DNA from 3 places in the Streptomyces sp. WAC 06738 genome. Region 1 is predicted to be linked to each of the others. Evidence: riboswitches for the same ligand, from Rfam matches in the RefSeq annotation. Region 1 holds a riboswitch; each other region holds the start of a gene.
What was found. A riboswitch is a leader RNA that binds a small molecule or an ion and turns the genes downstream of it on or off. The one in region 1 is predicted to bind cobalamin.
Positions count from the first base shown of each region.

Region 2: it holds a riboswitch for cobalamin, as region 1 does, so the genes downstream of both, metE (5-methyltetrahydropteroyltriglutamate--homocysteine S-methyltransferase) here and DMB38_RS24625 (ribonucleoside-diphosphate reductase subunit alpha) in region 1, are expected to answer to the same signal.
Region 3: it holds a riboswitch for cobalamin, as region 1 does, so the genes downstream of both, DMB38_RS16005 (ABC transporter substrate-binding protein) here and DMB38_RS24625 (ribonucleoside-diphosphate reductase subunit alpha) in region 1, are expected to answer to the same signal.

Region 1 covers NZ_CP029618.1:5,544,744-5,549,802, forward strand. Annotated here, with positions in the region: gene DMB38_RS24625 (ribonucleoside-diphosphate reductase subunit alpha) at 1-2,119, opposite strand, end outside; cobalamin riboswitch at 2,243-2,410, opposite strand; gene DMB38_RS24630 (GNAT family N-acetyltransferase) at 2,449-2,967, opposite strand; gene DMB38_RS24635 (YbdD/YjiX family protein) at 3,063-3,266, opposite strand; gene DMB38_RS24640 (carbon starvation CstA family protein) at 3,263-5,059, opposite strand, start outside.
Region 2 covers NZ_CP029618.1:4,122,821-4,127,879, forward strand. Annotated here, with positions in the region: gene metE (5-methyltetrahydropteroyltriglutamate--homocysteine S-methyltransferase) at 1-1,889, opposite strand, end outside; cobalamin riboswitch at 2,096-2,251, opposite strand; gene DMB38_RS17810 (ATP-binding cassette domain-containing protein) at 2,376-3,326, shown strand; gene DMB38_RS17815 (ABC transporter permease) at 3,323-4,111, shown strand; gene DMB38_RS17820 (MerR family transcriptional regulator) at 4,121-4,906, shown strand.
Region 3 covers NZ_CP029618.1:3,716,905-3,721,963, forward strand. Annotated here, with positions in the region: partial or broken gene DMB38_RS15995 (ABC transporter ATP-binding protein) at 108-929, opposite strand; gene DMB38_RS16000 (iron ABC transporter permease) at 899-1,936, opposite strand; gene DMB38_RS16005 (ABC transporter substrate-binding protein) at 1,933-2,790, opposite strand; cobalamin riboswitch at 2,965-3,153, opposite strand; gene DMB38_RS16010 (GNAT family N-acetyltransferase) at 3,249-3,671, shown strand; gene DMB38_RS16015 (metalloregulator ArsR/SmtB family transcription factor) at 3,721-4,089, shown strand; gene DMB38_RS16020 (MFS transporter) at 4,182-5,059, shown strand, end outside.

The DNA of each region.
Region 1 (5,059 bases):
GCGGCATCTCCCACGCCGTGCGGTACCGCGCCCGGACCTCCTCGGGGATCCAGGTCAGCTCCTGTACGGAACCGTCGTGCTCGCGCAGCGCCTCGCGGGTCTGCGCGTCCCACACCCCGAGCGCCTTCAGCTCGGCCACCAGGTAGGAGTTGACCTGGAGGAACTCGCCGCTCAGCGTCTCGCGCTTGAAGAGGTTGGAGACCTGCGGCTCGATGCACTCGTAGACGCCGGCGATGGAGGCGATCGTCGCGGTCGGCGCGATGGCCAGCAGCAGCGAATTCCGCAGCCCCGTCCCCGCGATCCGGGCGCGCAGCGCGGTCCAGCGCTCCGGCCAGACCGCGCCGGCCTCGGGGTAGTGGTCGGGGTGGAGCACGCCGCGGGCGGCACGGGTGCGAGACCAGGCCGGGTGCGCGCCGTGCCGCTCGGCGAGGTCGGCGGAGGCGGCGTACGCGGCGAGCATGATGCGCTCGGCGATACGGGTGGACAGCGCCCGCGCCGCCGGGGAGTCGAACGGCAGCCGCAGCCGGAAGAAGACGTCCTGGAGGCCCATCACGCCCAGGCCCACGGGCCGCCAGCGGGAGTTGGACGCCGCGGCCTGCCCGGTGGGGTAGAAGTTGATGTCCACGACGCGGTCGAGGAACGTCACGGCGGTACGGACCGTGGCGTCCAGCTTCTCCCAGTCCATCGCCCCCTCCCAGCCGCCGGCGGTGTCGCCGAGATGGGCGGCGAGGTTGACCGAGCCGAGGTTGCACACCGCGGTCTCGCCGTCGTCCGAGACCTCCAGGATCTCGGTGCAGAGGTTCGAGGAGTGCACGACGGCGCCGGGCTCCGCGGTCTGGTTGGCGGTGCGGTTGGCGGCGTCCTTGAAGGTCATCCAGCCGTTGCCGGTCTGCGCGAGGGTACGCATCATCCGGCCGTACAACTGCCGCGCGGGGATCTGCCTGACGTACCGCCCCTCGGCCTCCGCGCGGGCGTACGCCGCGTCGAACTCGGCGCCGTAGAGGTCGGTCAGCTCGGGCACGTCGGCGGGCGAGAAGAGCGACCAGGGGCCGTCGGCCTCGACGCGGCGCATGAACTCGTCCGGGATCCAGTGCGCGAGGTTGAGGTTGTGGGTGCGGCGGGCCTCCTCGCCGGTGTTGTCCCGCAGCTCCAGGAACTCCTCGACGTCGGCGTGCCAGGGCTCCAGGTAGACGCAGGCGGCGCCCTTGCGCTTGCCGCCCTGGTTCACGGCGGCGACGGAGGCGTCCAGGGTGCGCAGGAACGGGACGATGCCGTTGGAGTGGCCGTTGGTGCCGCGGATCAGCGAGCCGCGGGAGCGGACCCGGGTGAAGGGGATGCCGATGCCGCCGGAGTGCTTGGAGAGCCGGGCGACCTGGTGGTAGCGCTCGTAGATCGAGTCCAGCTCGTCGAGCGGGGAGTCCAGCAGGTAGCAGGACGACATCTGCGGGTGGCGGGTGCCGGAGTTGAAGAGGGTGGGGGAGGAGGGCAGGTACCCGAGGCGGCTCATCAGCCCGTACAGCTCGGCGACTTCGGCCACGTCGGCGTCGGAGTCGCCGGCGGCCAGCCCGCAGGCGACGCGGAGGAAGAAGTGCTGGGCGGTCTCGATGACCGCGCGCTCGGTGGGGTGGCGCAGCAGATAGCGGGTGGAGACCGTACGCAGGCCGAAGTAGCCGAAGAGGTCGTCGCGGCCCTCGGCCACGGCCTCGTCGACCAGCGCGTCGAGGCGGGCGGCGTGCCGCCGGACGAACGCGGCGGTGGCGTCGGCGACGATGCCCTCGCGGTGGCCCACGGCGATCGCGGCGGAGAAGCTCGTGGCGCCCTGGCCCGCGGCCTCCTCGGCGACGGCCCGGGTGAGCAGCCGGGCGGCCAGTTTCGAGTACTCCGGCTCCTCGGCGATGAGCGCCGCCGCGGCCTCGGTGGCCAGCTCCCGCAACTCCGCCTCGCCGGAGCCCGGGTGCCGTCCGCGCAGCGCGTCCGCGGCGACCCGGGCGGGGTCGGTGGCGGGCAGGTCGGCGGCGAGCTCGGCGAGGGTGCGGGTGAGCGCGGCGGCCGGTCCTTCGCCGGCACGGGGGGTGGCGGAGGCGGGCTCCGTAGGCGCGGCCGGTGGTGCGATCGTCAAGATGCTGCTCTCCCTCGCTCGGCGGGGGGCCGCGCGGGAGAGGCTGCGGTACGGGCGCAGGCGGGCATGCCACATCCGTCGAGGCACCCCGTGTGCGTCCGCGAGCCCAATCCACGAGACCCGGACGTCATCGATCGCTGCCGCAGGTTTTCGGGCTCACGACAGACGGACCCGCCGGCGCGTGGCAGGCATGCCCGTACATCGCTCACCGTTGCGGGACAGCTCCGGACTTCCACCGGATTCCCCTGCGTCGGCAGCTAGGACGAGCATACATCTAGTGGCTCGTCGTGGAAGCACCCCTATATGTTGTGTCGCCTCTCGGTCGGGCGTCAGAGGTCCGCGACGAAGGCCCAGAGCGGCAGATCCGGCAGCGGCAGCCAGTCCCGCGCCGGGGTGCGGACGAACCCCAGCCGCTCGTACAGCCGGTGGGCCGTGCCCATCTGCGGGGTGCTGGACAGCACCACCCGGTGCGCCCCCAGCTCCCGCGAACGGTCCAGACAGGCCCGTACGAGCGCCTCGCCCACGCCCCGGCCGCGCGCCTCCCGGGCCACCGCCAGCATCCGGAACTCGCCCTCGCCGGGACCGCTCAGCTCCGCGAACGGCGACCCCGCCGTCACGAACGTCACACTGCCCAGCACGTCCCCGCCGACCGCGCCGGCGTCCCCCTCGACCGCGACCAGCACCTCGGCGCGCTCCGCCGCCGCCCGGCGGCGCACGTCCCGCAGCTCGTGCACGTACTCGTCGTCCTCGCCGAACGTCAGCAGTCCGTCCGCCAGATACGCCTCGGCGACCAGCTCGCCCGCCCGCTCGTACTCCTCCGGCCGCACCGGCCGCACCGTGAAGTCCATACCCCCGAGTCTGCCCTGCCCCACCGACAACGGGCCGCCGCCCCCGGAAGCCGGGGACGGCGGCCCGTACGTCCGCGGCCCGTGCCGCACCGCGCTCAGCAGCAGCGGAAGCCCTTGCGCGGGTCGTCGCCCGCGTCCGTGCGCATCCGCTCGAACTCGCGCCGGGTGGGCACCTTCGCGTCGGGGTCGTGCCCGTGCAGGTGCTCGACGTAGCGCTCGTACGCCGTGTCGCCGATCACCTCGCGGACGTACCACCAGACCTTGCGCCCGGCCGCCGCCAGCGCGGCCGTCCCGGTCATGAGCCCCCTCCGTCCCGCGTACCGCCGCCGGCACCCGGTCCCGTGCCCGGCTTGAACCCGCCGCCGCTGCCCAGCCCCGCCGCGGCCAGCTCCTCCTTCTCCTCCTTGGTCGCGATCAGTTGGGCCGGTGCCACGTACGACGACTCGTGGTACGGCTCCTCATGGCTGACCACGGACTCCGGGTTGCGCAGCGACTTCACGCACACCCGGGCCGCGTCCAGGATCACCACGACCACCAGCAGCGCGAAGACCGCGGAGAGCACCCCGTCGACGGTCGTGTTGGTGACGATCGTCTCGGCGTCCTCCAGCTCCTGCCCGGACAGCTTGCCGGAGTCGATGCCCTCCTGCGCCACGTCGCCCTGGGCGAAGAAGCCGACCCGCGGGTCGTCGGAGAAGACCTTCTGCCAGCTCGCGGTGAGCGTGACCACGGCGACCCAGATCAGCGGGATGCCCGTCACCCAGGCCCACTTCAGCCGTCCCGACTTGATCAGCAGCGTGGTGCAGATCGTCAGCGCGACCGCGCCGAGCAACTGGTTGGTGATGCCGAAGAGCGGGAAGAGCTGGTTGATGCCGCCGAGGGGATCGTTGACGCCGACCCAGAGGAAGTAGCCCCACAGGCCCACGACGACCGCGCTGGTGGCGATGAGCCCCGGCCACCAGCTCACGCGCTTGAGCGGCTTGTAGATGTTGCCGAGGGTGTCCTGGAGCATGAAGCGGCCCACCCGGGTGCCCGCGTCCAGCGCGGTGAGGATGAAGAGCGCCTCGAACATGATCGCGAAGTGATACCAGAACGCCTTGAGACTGTCCCCGGTCACGTCGGAGAAGATCTCCGAGACGCCGATGGCGAACGTCGGTGCGCCGCCGGTACGGGACAGCAGCGTCGACTCCTCGACGGAGTCGGCCGCCGCCTGCAGTGCCGCTGGCGTGATCTCGTACCCGAAGCCCTGGATCGCCTGTGACGCCGACTGCGCGGTGTCGCCGATCACCGTGGGCGCGGAGTTCATCGCGAAGTACAGTCCCGGGTCCAGCACACAGGCGGCGATCATCGCCACGATCGCGACGGAGGACTCCATCAGCATGGAGCCGTAGCCGATCATCCGGATCTGCGTCTCCTTCTGCACCATCTTGGGCGTGGTGCCGGAGGAGATGAGGGAGTGGAAGCCGGACAGGGCGCCGCAGGCGATGGTGATGAAGACGAACGGGAAGAGCGAGCCGGCGAAGACCGGTCCCGTGCCCTCGCCCGCGAAGTCGGTGACGCCCTCCATCTTCAGCGTCGGCGCGGCCACGACCACGCCGATGAAGAGCAGCGCGATGGTGCCGAGCTTCATGAACGTCGACAGGTAGTCGCGCGGCGCGAGCAGCATCCACACCGGCAGCACCGAGGCGATGAAGGCGTAGATGACCATCCAGATGACCAGCGACTCCTTGCTCAGCGTGAACGTGTCCGCGAGCGAGGACTCGGCCACCCAGCGGCCCGCGACCAGCGCGAGCAGCAGCAGGGCGATGCCGATCAGCGACACCTCCGCGACCCGTCCGGGACGGATCATCCGCAGGTAGAAGCCCATGAAGAGGGCGATCGGGATCGTCATGCCGATGGAGAACGTGCCCCAGGGGGACTCCGCCAGCGCGTTGACGATGACCAGCGCCAGCACCGCCAGCAGGATGATCATGATCGCGAAGACCGCGAGCAGCGCGGCGGCGCCGCCCACCGGGCCGATCTCCTCGCGCGCCATCTGGCCGAGCGAACGGCCGTTGCGGCGGGTGGAGAAGAAGAGCACCACCATGTCCTGGAC
Region 2 (5,059 bases), 1.4 Mb from region 1:
CGGTCCGCGGCGCGCGGCGGCAGCGTCTCGCGCAGCGCCGGCTCGTCGACCTGCACGACCGCCGTGCCCGCCGCTTCCAGGTCGGCGACCTCGTCGCGCAGCGCGAGCGCCACCTGCCGGGCGGTCTCGGCGCGCGGCAGGTCGTCGCGGACGAACGACCACGCCAGCATCGTGACCGGCCCGGTGAGCATGCCCTTGACCGGGCGGTCCGTCAGCGACTGCGCGTACGTCGTCCAGCGGACCGTCATCGGCTCCGGGCGCGAGACGTCGCCGGCCAGGATCGGCGGGCGGACGTAGCGGGTGCCGTACGACTGCACCCAGCCGTGCCGCGTGGCGAGGTAGCCGGTCAGCCGCTCGGCGAAGTACTGCACCATGTCGTTGCGTTCGGGCTCGCCGTGCACGAGCACGTCGAGCCCGGCCCGCTCCTGGTACGCCACCACCTCGCGGATCTCCGCCGCGATCCGCTCCTCGTAGCCCCCGGCACCGAGCCGCCCGGCGCGGAGGTCCGCGCGGGCGGCGCGCAGCTCGGCCGTCTGCGGGAAGGAGCCGATGGTCGTCGTCGGCAGCAGCGGCAGCCGCAGCCGCGCCCGCTGGGCCGCGGCGCGCTCGGCGTACGGCGCGGGGCGGCGGGCGTCGGCCGCGGTGACGGCGGCGGTGCGGGCGCGGACGGCCGGGTCGCGGGTGAGCGGGGAGGCGGCGCGGGCGGCCAGTCCCGCGCGGCCGGCGGCGAGTTCGGCGGCGATGGCGCCGGTGCCGTGGGCCAGCCCGCGCGCGAGCGTGACGACCTCGGCGGTCTTCTGCCGGGCGAACGCCAGCCAGCGCAGCAGGTGCGGGTCGATGTCCCGCTCCGCGGCGGCGTCGAGCGGCACGTGCAGCAGCGAGCAGGACGGGGCGACGTCGACGCGGTCGGCGAGCCCGAGGAGGGTGCCGAGGGTGGCGAGGGCCCGTTCCAGGTCGCAGGCCCACACGTTGCGGCCGTCCACGACGCCCGCGACGAGCCGCTTGCCGGGCAGCCCGCCGGCGGCGGCCAGCGCGTCGAGCTGCGCGGCGGCGGCGCCGGTGAAGTCCAGCGCCAGGCCCTCGACGGGCGCCTTCGCGAGCACCGGGAGGGCGTCGCCGAGGCGGCCGAAGTACGAGGCGACGAGGAGCGAGGGGCGGTCGGCGCGGGTGCCGAGGTCGCGGTAGGCGCGCTCGGCGGCGGCGAGTTCCGCGGGCGTACGGTCCTGGACGAGCGCCGGCTCGTCGAGCTGCACCCACGCGGCGCCGGCCGCGCGCAGCTCGGCCAGCACCTGCGCGTACACCGGCAGCAGCCGGTCGAGCAGCGACAGCGGCTCGAAGTCCGCGGGCGCGCCGGGCGCGGGCTTGGCGAGCAGCAGGTACGTCACGGGCCCGACGAGCACGGGCCGCGCCGTGCCGAGCCCGAGCGCCAGGGCTTCGGCCAGCTCGTCCTTCTGCTTGGCCGCGTCGGCGGTGAAGACGGTGTCCGGGCCCAGCTCGGGCACGAGGTAGTGGTAGTTGGTGTCGAACCACTTCGTCATCTCCAGCGGCGCCGCGTCCTGCGTGCCGCGGGCCATGGCGAAGTAGCCGGCGAGGTGTTCGGCCGCGACGGCGGCGCGGTGGCGGCCGGGGATCGCGCCGACCATGACGGTGGTGTCGAGCATGTGGTCGTAGTACGAGAAGTCGCCGGTCGGCACCTCGTGGACGCCGGCGCCGGCCAGCTCCCGCCAGGTGGCGCGGCGCAGCTCCGCGCCGGTGGCGCGGAGTTCGCCGGCGGTGACCCGGCCCTTCAAGTAGCCCTCGACCGCCTTCTTCAGCTCCCGGTGGTGGCCCTGCCGGGGGTAGCCGTACACGGTCGCCCGTGCCGCCGCGGCTGCGGACTTCGCTGTCACGGAGATCTCCTTCGCGAGATGAATCCCTGAGATCCCGGGACCGGAAGGAGAGGGGGAGACAACCGCGAAGGAGGCGGCGCGGCACGTCCCCGCCGGTACCGCCCGGCGGAATTCCGCATGCCTGCCTCGTACGTCACGTGCGCCGACCCGCCCTCGAAGGTCACCGGGATGTCCGCGCACGGAAGGCCCGCGCACGGGCAGCGGGCAGGTCTTCGGACTCGCGGGCAGGTCCGTACGCGACTCGCGCGCACGGGCGCCTACTGGCCGTCGCTTCCCGGATCCGGCGGATCCAGTGCGTATGACGGCGGTCGTTCCCGCTCACCGCTGCGGGGCAGTCCCGGATTCCCACCGGGTTCCCTCTTGCGACGCCACCGCCTGGCGGACGGGGCGAACCGGCTGCACGGGCCAGTGTAGGGCGCCCCTCCGGCAGCCGCCCGCGCCGCCGCCCTTGACCCCGACGCAGGGTCAGCCTCCGAGCATGGCGCCATGACCACGAGAACCCCCGCCGTCGAGGCCGCGGGACTGCGCAAGGCGTACGGCGGCCGCGAGGTCCTCGCCGGCGTCGACCTCACCGTGCCCGCCGGCACCGTCTACGCCCTGCTCGGCCCCAACGGCGCCGGCAAGACCACCACCGTCCGCATCCTCACCACCCTCCTCCCCGCCGACGCCGGCACCGCGCGGGTCGCCGGCCACGACATCCGCCGCGCACCCGCCCGGGTGCGCGCGGCGATCGGCGTCACCGGCCAGTTCTCCGCCGTCGACGGGCTGCTCACCGGCCGCGAGAACCTGCGCCTCATGGCCGACCTCGGCCACCTCGCACGCCCCCGCGCCGCCGCCGTCACCGCCGGGCTGCTCGCCCGCTTCGGCCTCGCGGACGCCGCCGACCGGCGGGCCGCGACGTACTCCGGCGGCATGAAGCGGCGGCTCGACCTGGCGATGACCCTGGTGTCCGGGCCGCGGCTGATCTTCCTCGACGAGCCGACCACGGGACTCGACCCGCGCAGCCGCCGCGCGTTGTGGGACGTCGTCCGCGAACTCGTCGCCGACGGGACCACCGTCTTCCTCACCACGCAGTACCTGGAGGAGGCGGACCGGCTCGCCGACCGCATCGGGGTGCTCGACGGCGGCCGGCTCGTCGCCGAGGGCACCGCGGCCGAGCTGAAGCGCCGCGTCACCGGCGGCCACGTCGAACTGCACGCCGCCGACGCCGCGCGGGCGGCGGAGCTGGCGCGCCGGCTGCCCGGCGCGGTGGCCGACCCGGCGGCCCCGGCCGTCACCGTGCCGTACGACGGCAGCCTCGGCGCGCTGCGGCGGCTGCTGGCGGGCCTCGACGACGACGGGTCGGTCACCGGGCTCGCGGTGCACACCCCGGACCTGGACGACGTGTTCCTGGCCCTGACCGGCCACGCCGCCGCCGCCCGGGAGGTACGGGCATGAGCGCCCCCGGCACGTACGTCCTGCGCGACTCCGCGACCATGCTGCGCCGCAACCTGCGCCACATGGCCCGCTACCCGTCCATGACGATCATGCTCGTCGGCCAGCCGCTGCTCTTCCTGCTGCTGTTCACGTACGTCTTCGGCGGCACCATGGGCTCGGGACTCCCCGGCGGCGACCGCGGCTCCTACCTCACGTACATCGCCCCCGGGATCCTCACGATGACGGTCGCGAGCGTGTCCATCGGCACCGCCGTGCTCGTCGCCAACGACATGACCGACGGCATCATCGACCGGTTCCGCACCATGCCCATCGCGAAGTCCTCGGTGCTCACGGGCCACGTGCTCGCCGCGATGATCCAGACCGCGCTGGCGCTCGCCGCGGTCGGCGCGGTGGCCTTCGTACTCGGGCTGCGGACGGGCGCGTCGGCGGCGGACTGGGTCTGCCTCGCGGGGCTGCTCGGGCTGCTCTCGTACGCGCTGACGTGGTTCACGGTGGCGCTGGGGCTGGCCAGCCCGGACCCGGAGACGGCGAGCAACCTGCCGACGGTCTTCGTGCTGCTGCCCTTCGTGGGCAGCGGGTTCGTCCCCGTCGACACGATGCCCGCGGGGCTGCGGTGGTTCGCCGCGCACCAGCCGTTCACGCCGGTCATGGATCTGATCCGGGGGCTGCTCGGCGGGGCGCCGGACGGAGCGGACGCGGCGTGGGCGACCGGTTGCTGCGCGGCGCTCGGCGTGGCCGGCTACCTCTGGTCGCGCCGCCTCTACCGCACCCGCGCGGCGGCCTAGGATGCCCCGATGCTGACCATCGGCGAACTGGCGTCGTACGCGGGCGTGACGGTCCGCGCGGTCCGGCACTACCACGCCAAGGGCCTGCTCCCCGAGCCGGACCGGGACCACTCCGGCTACCGCCGCTACGACGCCGCCGCCGTGGTCGAACTCATCCGCATCCGCACCCTCGCCGAGGCCGGCGTCCCGCTGGCCCGGGTGCGGGAGCTGCTGCGGGCGGGCGAGGCGGAGTTCGCGGCGGCGGTCGCGGACATCGACCGGCGGCTGCGGGCCGAGATCCGCGCCCGCCAGGAGACCCGCCGCCGCATCGCCCGGCTCACGGCGGGCGACAGCCTGGCGCTGCCCGCGGAGGTGGTGGCGTTCCTGGACCGGCTCCGTGAACTGGGCGTCGACGAGCGGATCGTGGCGGTCGAGCGCGAGGGCTGGATCCCGCTCGCGGCGCACTCCCCCGACCGCGTACCGGAGTGGCTGGCCCGTAAACGGGCCCAGCTCGCCGACCCCCAGCTCCTCGACTTCTACCGCACCCTCGGCCACGCCCTCGACTGGGCGCCGGACGACCCCCGCCTGACCGCCCTCGCCGACGACCTCGCCGCGTACCTCGCCCGCCTCACGGCGGAACGGGGGCGCGACTACGTCGCCGACGTCGACCTCGCGCCGCCGCTCGCGGAGCTGATGGACACGCTGGCGTTCGAGGCGGCGCCGCCGGCGCGGCGACTCATCGAGCTGCTGCGGGAGCGGGGCTGGACGGGGTGGACGCGGCTGGAGCCGCTGGAGACGCGTCGATCTCCGGGGTGATGGGTACACATCACGTGGGGTCGGCGGGACTCGGGAGGCGGAAGAGATGGCCGTGGAACGTCGATCAGGGCTGCCGGAAAAGAGGAGAGCGGGCAGCGGCGGGCGGGGCGGGGGAGGGCAGACCGGGAGCCGGCCGGAAGGATGGTTCGACTG
Region 3 (5,059 bases), 1.8 Mb from region 1:
CCATCACGCACGCGCGCGTCCCCTAGCGAATCCGCGTCCCCGGGCAGCCCCGCGCCGCCCGGCGCATCCGGGCCTCCCGCCCTGGCCGCTCCCGGCAGGGGCCCGTCCGGGAGCAGGGTGATGTGGGGGCGGGACGTGGCCGGGTGGACGGTGACCTCCGCCGCCACCCCGTACACCTCCGCGAGCAGCGCCGGCGTCAGCACCTGCGCCGGCGGGCCCGCGGCGACCGCGCGGCCGGCCCGTAGCACGCAGATGCGGTCGCAGAACGCGGCCGCCAGATTGAGGTCGTGGAGGGCGACCAGCGCGGTGGCGCCGAGGCCGCGGACGAGGCGGAGGGCGTCGAGCTGGTGGCGCAGATCGAGGTGGTTGGTCGGCTCGTCGAGCACCATCGTGCCCGCGCGCTGCGCCAGCGCCCGCGCGATCAGCACCCGCTGCTTCTCGCCCCCCGACAGCCGGTCGAACGGAGCCCCGGCCAGCTCCGCCGCCCCGACCGCCGCGAGGCTGCCGGCGATGACGGCGCGGTCGGCGTCGTCGTCCCCGGCGAAGGCGCGCTTGTGCGGCGTCCGGCCCATGGCCACCACGTCGTACACCGTCAGCTCGAAGGCGCCCGGGCTCTCCTGGAGCACCGCGGCGAGCCGCCGCGCCAGCCGCTTGGCGGGCAGCGCGCGCACGTCGTCGCCGTCGAGGAGTACGCGCCCGGAGGTGGGCCGCAGCGCGCGGTAGACGGTGCGCAGCAGCGTCGTCTTGCCCGCGCCGTTGGGGCCGAGGAGGCCGACGACCTCGCCGGGCGCGATGTCCAGGGAGACCGCATCGACGAGGGTGCGCCCGCGCGCGGTCACGGTGACGGACTCAAGCCGCAGGGCGCCGGGCGCGGCGGGGGCGCCGGGCGCGCGGCCGGTCACCGGGCGGCCCCGCGGCGCATCAGCCAGAGGAAGAACGGCCCGCCGGCCAGCGCCGTCAGCACTCCCACCGGGACCTCCTCGGGGCTGATCAGCGTGCGCGCCGCCAGGTCGGCGGCGATGAGGAACGCCGCGCCGAGCAGCGCCGCCGCGGGCAGCGCCCGCCGGTGGTCGGCGCCGGTGAGCAGCCGCACCACGTGCGGCAGGATCAGCCCGACGAACCCGATCGCCCCGCTCACCGCGACGGCCGCGCCGACCATCACGGCGACGAGCGCGAACATCGCGGAGCGGAAGCGGTGCACGTCCAGGCCGAGGGCGGCGGCGGCCTCCTCGCCGGCGAGGAGCAGGTTCAGCGGCCGGGCGACGGCCAGCAGCGCGACCGTACCGAGGACGACGACGGCCAGCGGGATCCAGATGAGCCGCCAGGTGCTGCCGGCGAGGCCGCCGAGCATCCAGCGGAGCGCGGCCTGCGTCTTGTGCGGGTCGCCCGAGGTGACGATGAGGAACCCGACGACGGCGGAGAGGACTTCGGCCGTGGCGACGCCCGCGAGCACCAGGCGCAGCGACGTCATGCGGCCGTCGGCTCCGAGCGCGAGGAAGTAGACGGCGACGAGCGCGGCGAGGGCGCCGGCGAAGGCCGCGAGCGGCAGCGTGAAGAGGCCGAGGATGGTGACGTTGAAGACCACGACGAGCACGGCGCCGACCGTGGCGCCCGAGGAGATGCCCAGCAGCATGGGGTCCGCGAGCGGATTCCGTACGAGCGCCTGGAGCGCCATCCCGCACACCGCGAGCCCCGCCCCCACCGCCCCGGCGAGCAGCACGCGCGGGAGGCGCACGTCCCACACGATGGTCTCGCGCACGGGGCTCCAGCCGGGGTCCGCGAGGGCGGGGTGGAGGCGGTGCAGGAGGATGCCCCAGACCTGGCCCGCGGGGACGCGGACGGAGCCGAGGGCGACGGCGGCGGTGGCGGAGAGCAGCAGCAGGCCGAGGAGGAGGACGAGCAGGGCGGGAAAGGGCAGCGCCCGGGCCCTCGTCACCGGAAGCGGTCCGGATGGAGCTGGCGGGCCAGCGAGTCGACGGCCTCCGGGACCCGTACGCCGAGGACGGTCGAGGAGAGCGGGAGGACGGCGAAGCGTTCATTCCGTATCGCCGGGACGTCCTGGAGCGCGGGGTGGGAGAGGAGGAACCGCTTCTTGTCGGCGACGGACCGGTCGCCGTAGTCGTAGACGACGATCGCGTCCGGGGCGCGGGCGGCGACCTGCTCGAACGACACGTCGCCGAAGGGCTTGCCGAGGCCGGCGAAGACGTTGGCGCCGCCGGCCAGTTCGATGATCTCGTTGCCGATCCCGCCGCCGCCCGCGGTGAACGCGGTCTTGTCGCCGCTGTCGTAGACGAAGACCTCCGCGGCCTCCACCCCGGCGACCGCGTCCCGCACGCCGTCGAGCGTCCCGTGCAGCTCGCCGAGGAGCTTCTCCGCCCGCCGCGGGACGCCGAACACCTCGGCGACGGTGCGTATCTCGCGGTCCATGAGGTCCACCGTCACCGGCGGCTCGGCACACGCCTCCAGGCTGAGGTACGAGTCGATGCCGGCCCCGGCGAGCGCGTCGCGGCCGCGGCCCTCCTCGAAGGTGCTGGCGAACCCGCCGTAGACGAAGTCGGGTTCCGCGGCGAGAAGGGTCTCGTACGAGGGGTACTCGTCGGCGATCACCTCGATGCCGTCGTACGCCTCGCGGTAGGCGGGCGGGATCTCGTCGTCGAGATAGCCGGTGCCGACCATGGAGTTCTCCAGCCCGAGGGCGAGCATGATCTCGGTGACGTGCTGGTTGAGGGTCACGGCCCGCTCGGGGGGCCGCTCGTAGACGGTCTCGACCCCGCAGTTGCCGACGGTCACCGGAAACCCGGGCGGCGACTCCCCCTCCACCCGCCCGCCGTCCCGCGCGGGTCCCCCGCAGGCGGCGGCGAGGAGCAGGGAAAGGGGAACGACCACACGCAACGACCGCACCGGGCCGCGCAGCAGGGCACGCACGACGGCGCACGCTCCTCTCCGGGGAAATCCGCCCCAGATCCGTCGAGGAGGCGACGACGTGAGTCTCCTGGCTCTCGGTTCACCGCCGGCCCCTGGCCTTCCCACCCCCGCGGGGGCAGTGGCCTGTTCGAAGCCGGCTCACCGATCACAGTGGCGGGACCGCACCGGATTCACACCGGTTTCCTCGTTCCGCCGTCACCTTTGGCAGCGCCATCATCGCAGACGAACCCCCTCCCGGGGGAGGGCACGTGGCGTGCATGACAGGTGCCCGGGAGCGGGCACCGCCACCTGATCGCCGGCGGCACCCCGTTAGGGTGTAACGCATGGAATCCATGAGTGACCCTTACGAGATACGGGCCGGGGTGCCGTCCGTCGCGGACTACCGGCGGTTGCGGACCGGGGCCGGGTTGTCGGACAAGGCGGCCGAGGCCGCCGCCGTGGGGCTGCCGCAGACCTGGTACGGGGTCGTCGTGTACCACCGCGGGGTGCCCGTGGGGATGGGGCGGGTCGTGGGGGACGGGGGGACCGTGTTCCAGGTGGTGGACATGTGCGTGCTGCCGGACCACCAGGGGCAGGGGCTCGGGAAGCAGATCATGGCGGAGCTCGTCGCGGAGCTCGACCGGCGGGCGCCCGCCACCGCGTACGTGTCGCTCGTCGCCGACGGGCCCGCCCGGTTCCTGTACGAGAAGTTCGGCTTCGCCGACGTCGCCGGGCACGGCTCCCTCGGCATGTACCGCGCCGGCTGAGCAGCCGCGACGCCCGGCCCCGGGCCTCGTACCGCCATACGATAGGCGCATGCCGGAGCGCGACACCGCCCCCTCGCCCACCCCCGCCGTCCACCGTCACGAGTGGACGCCCGACCGGGAGCAGCTCGAAGCCGCGAGCACGGTCTTCGCGCTGCTCGCCGACGCGACGCGGCTGCACCTGCTGTGGCTCCTCGCCGAGGGCGAGGCCGACGTCACCGAGCTGGCCACCGCCAGCGGCGCCGCCCGGCCGGCCGTCAGCCAGCATCTGGCCAAGCTGCGCCTCGCCCACCTGGTGCACTCCAGGAAGGAGGGCCGCCGCGTCGTGTACTCGCTGCGCGACGGGCATCTGCGCGGTCTCGTCGTCGAGGCCCTCAACCACGCCGACCACCTCATGACCGGCGAGCCCTGGCACTCCTGAACCGGTAACCGCCCCGCGGGAATAGCCCCCGGGCCCTCCTCTGTTTAACATGTGCGTATATGCGCACACGAGCAAAGGAAGAGGCCAGGGCCATGTTCTCCGTACTCCGCAACCGCACCTACCGGCACCTCTTCGCCGCCCAGGTCATCGCCCTCGTCGGCACCGGCCTCGCCACCGTCGCGCTCAGCCTCCTCGCCTACGACCTCGCCGGCGGCAACGCCTCCGCCGTCCTCGGCACCGCCCTGGCCGTCAAGATGGTCGCCTACGTCGGCATCGCCCCCGTCATCGGCGCCCTCGGCGACCGCATCCCGCGCCGCGCCCTGCTGGTCGCCGCCGACCTCGTGCGCGGCGTCGTCGCGCTCGCGCTGCCGTTCGTGACCGAGGTCTGGCACATCTACGTGCTGATCTTCCTCCTCCAGTCCGCCTCCGCCGCGTTCACCCCGACCTTCCAGGCCACCATCCCCGAGGTGCTCCCCGCCGAGCGCGACTACACCCGCGCGCTGTCGCTGTCGCGGCTCGCGTACGACATGGAGAGCCTCTTCAGCCCCGTGCTCGCGGCCGGGCTGCTGACGCTCCTCACCTACGACCGGCTCTTCCTCGGCACCGCCGCCGGCTTCGCCGCCTCCGCCGCGCTGGTCGTCTCCGTGGCGCTGCCGAAGCCCACCCCGCGCGAGAGGGGCGGGGAGGGCGGCACGGAGAGCGGCGGGGTGTTCGCCAGGGCCGCGTACGGGATGAGGCTCTTCGGCTCCGCGCCGCAGCTCCGCGCGCTCCTGGCGCTCAACCTCGCCGTCGCGGCGGCCAGTTCGATGGTGATCGTCAACACCGTGGTCCTGGTCCGCGACCACTTCGCCCGCCCGGTCGGCGACGTGTCGCTCGCGCTGGGCGCCTACGGCGCCGGGTCGATGGCCGTCGCGCTGGCGCTCCCCCGAGTGCTGGAGCGGGCCGGCGACCGCGCGGTGATGCTGCCGGC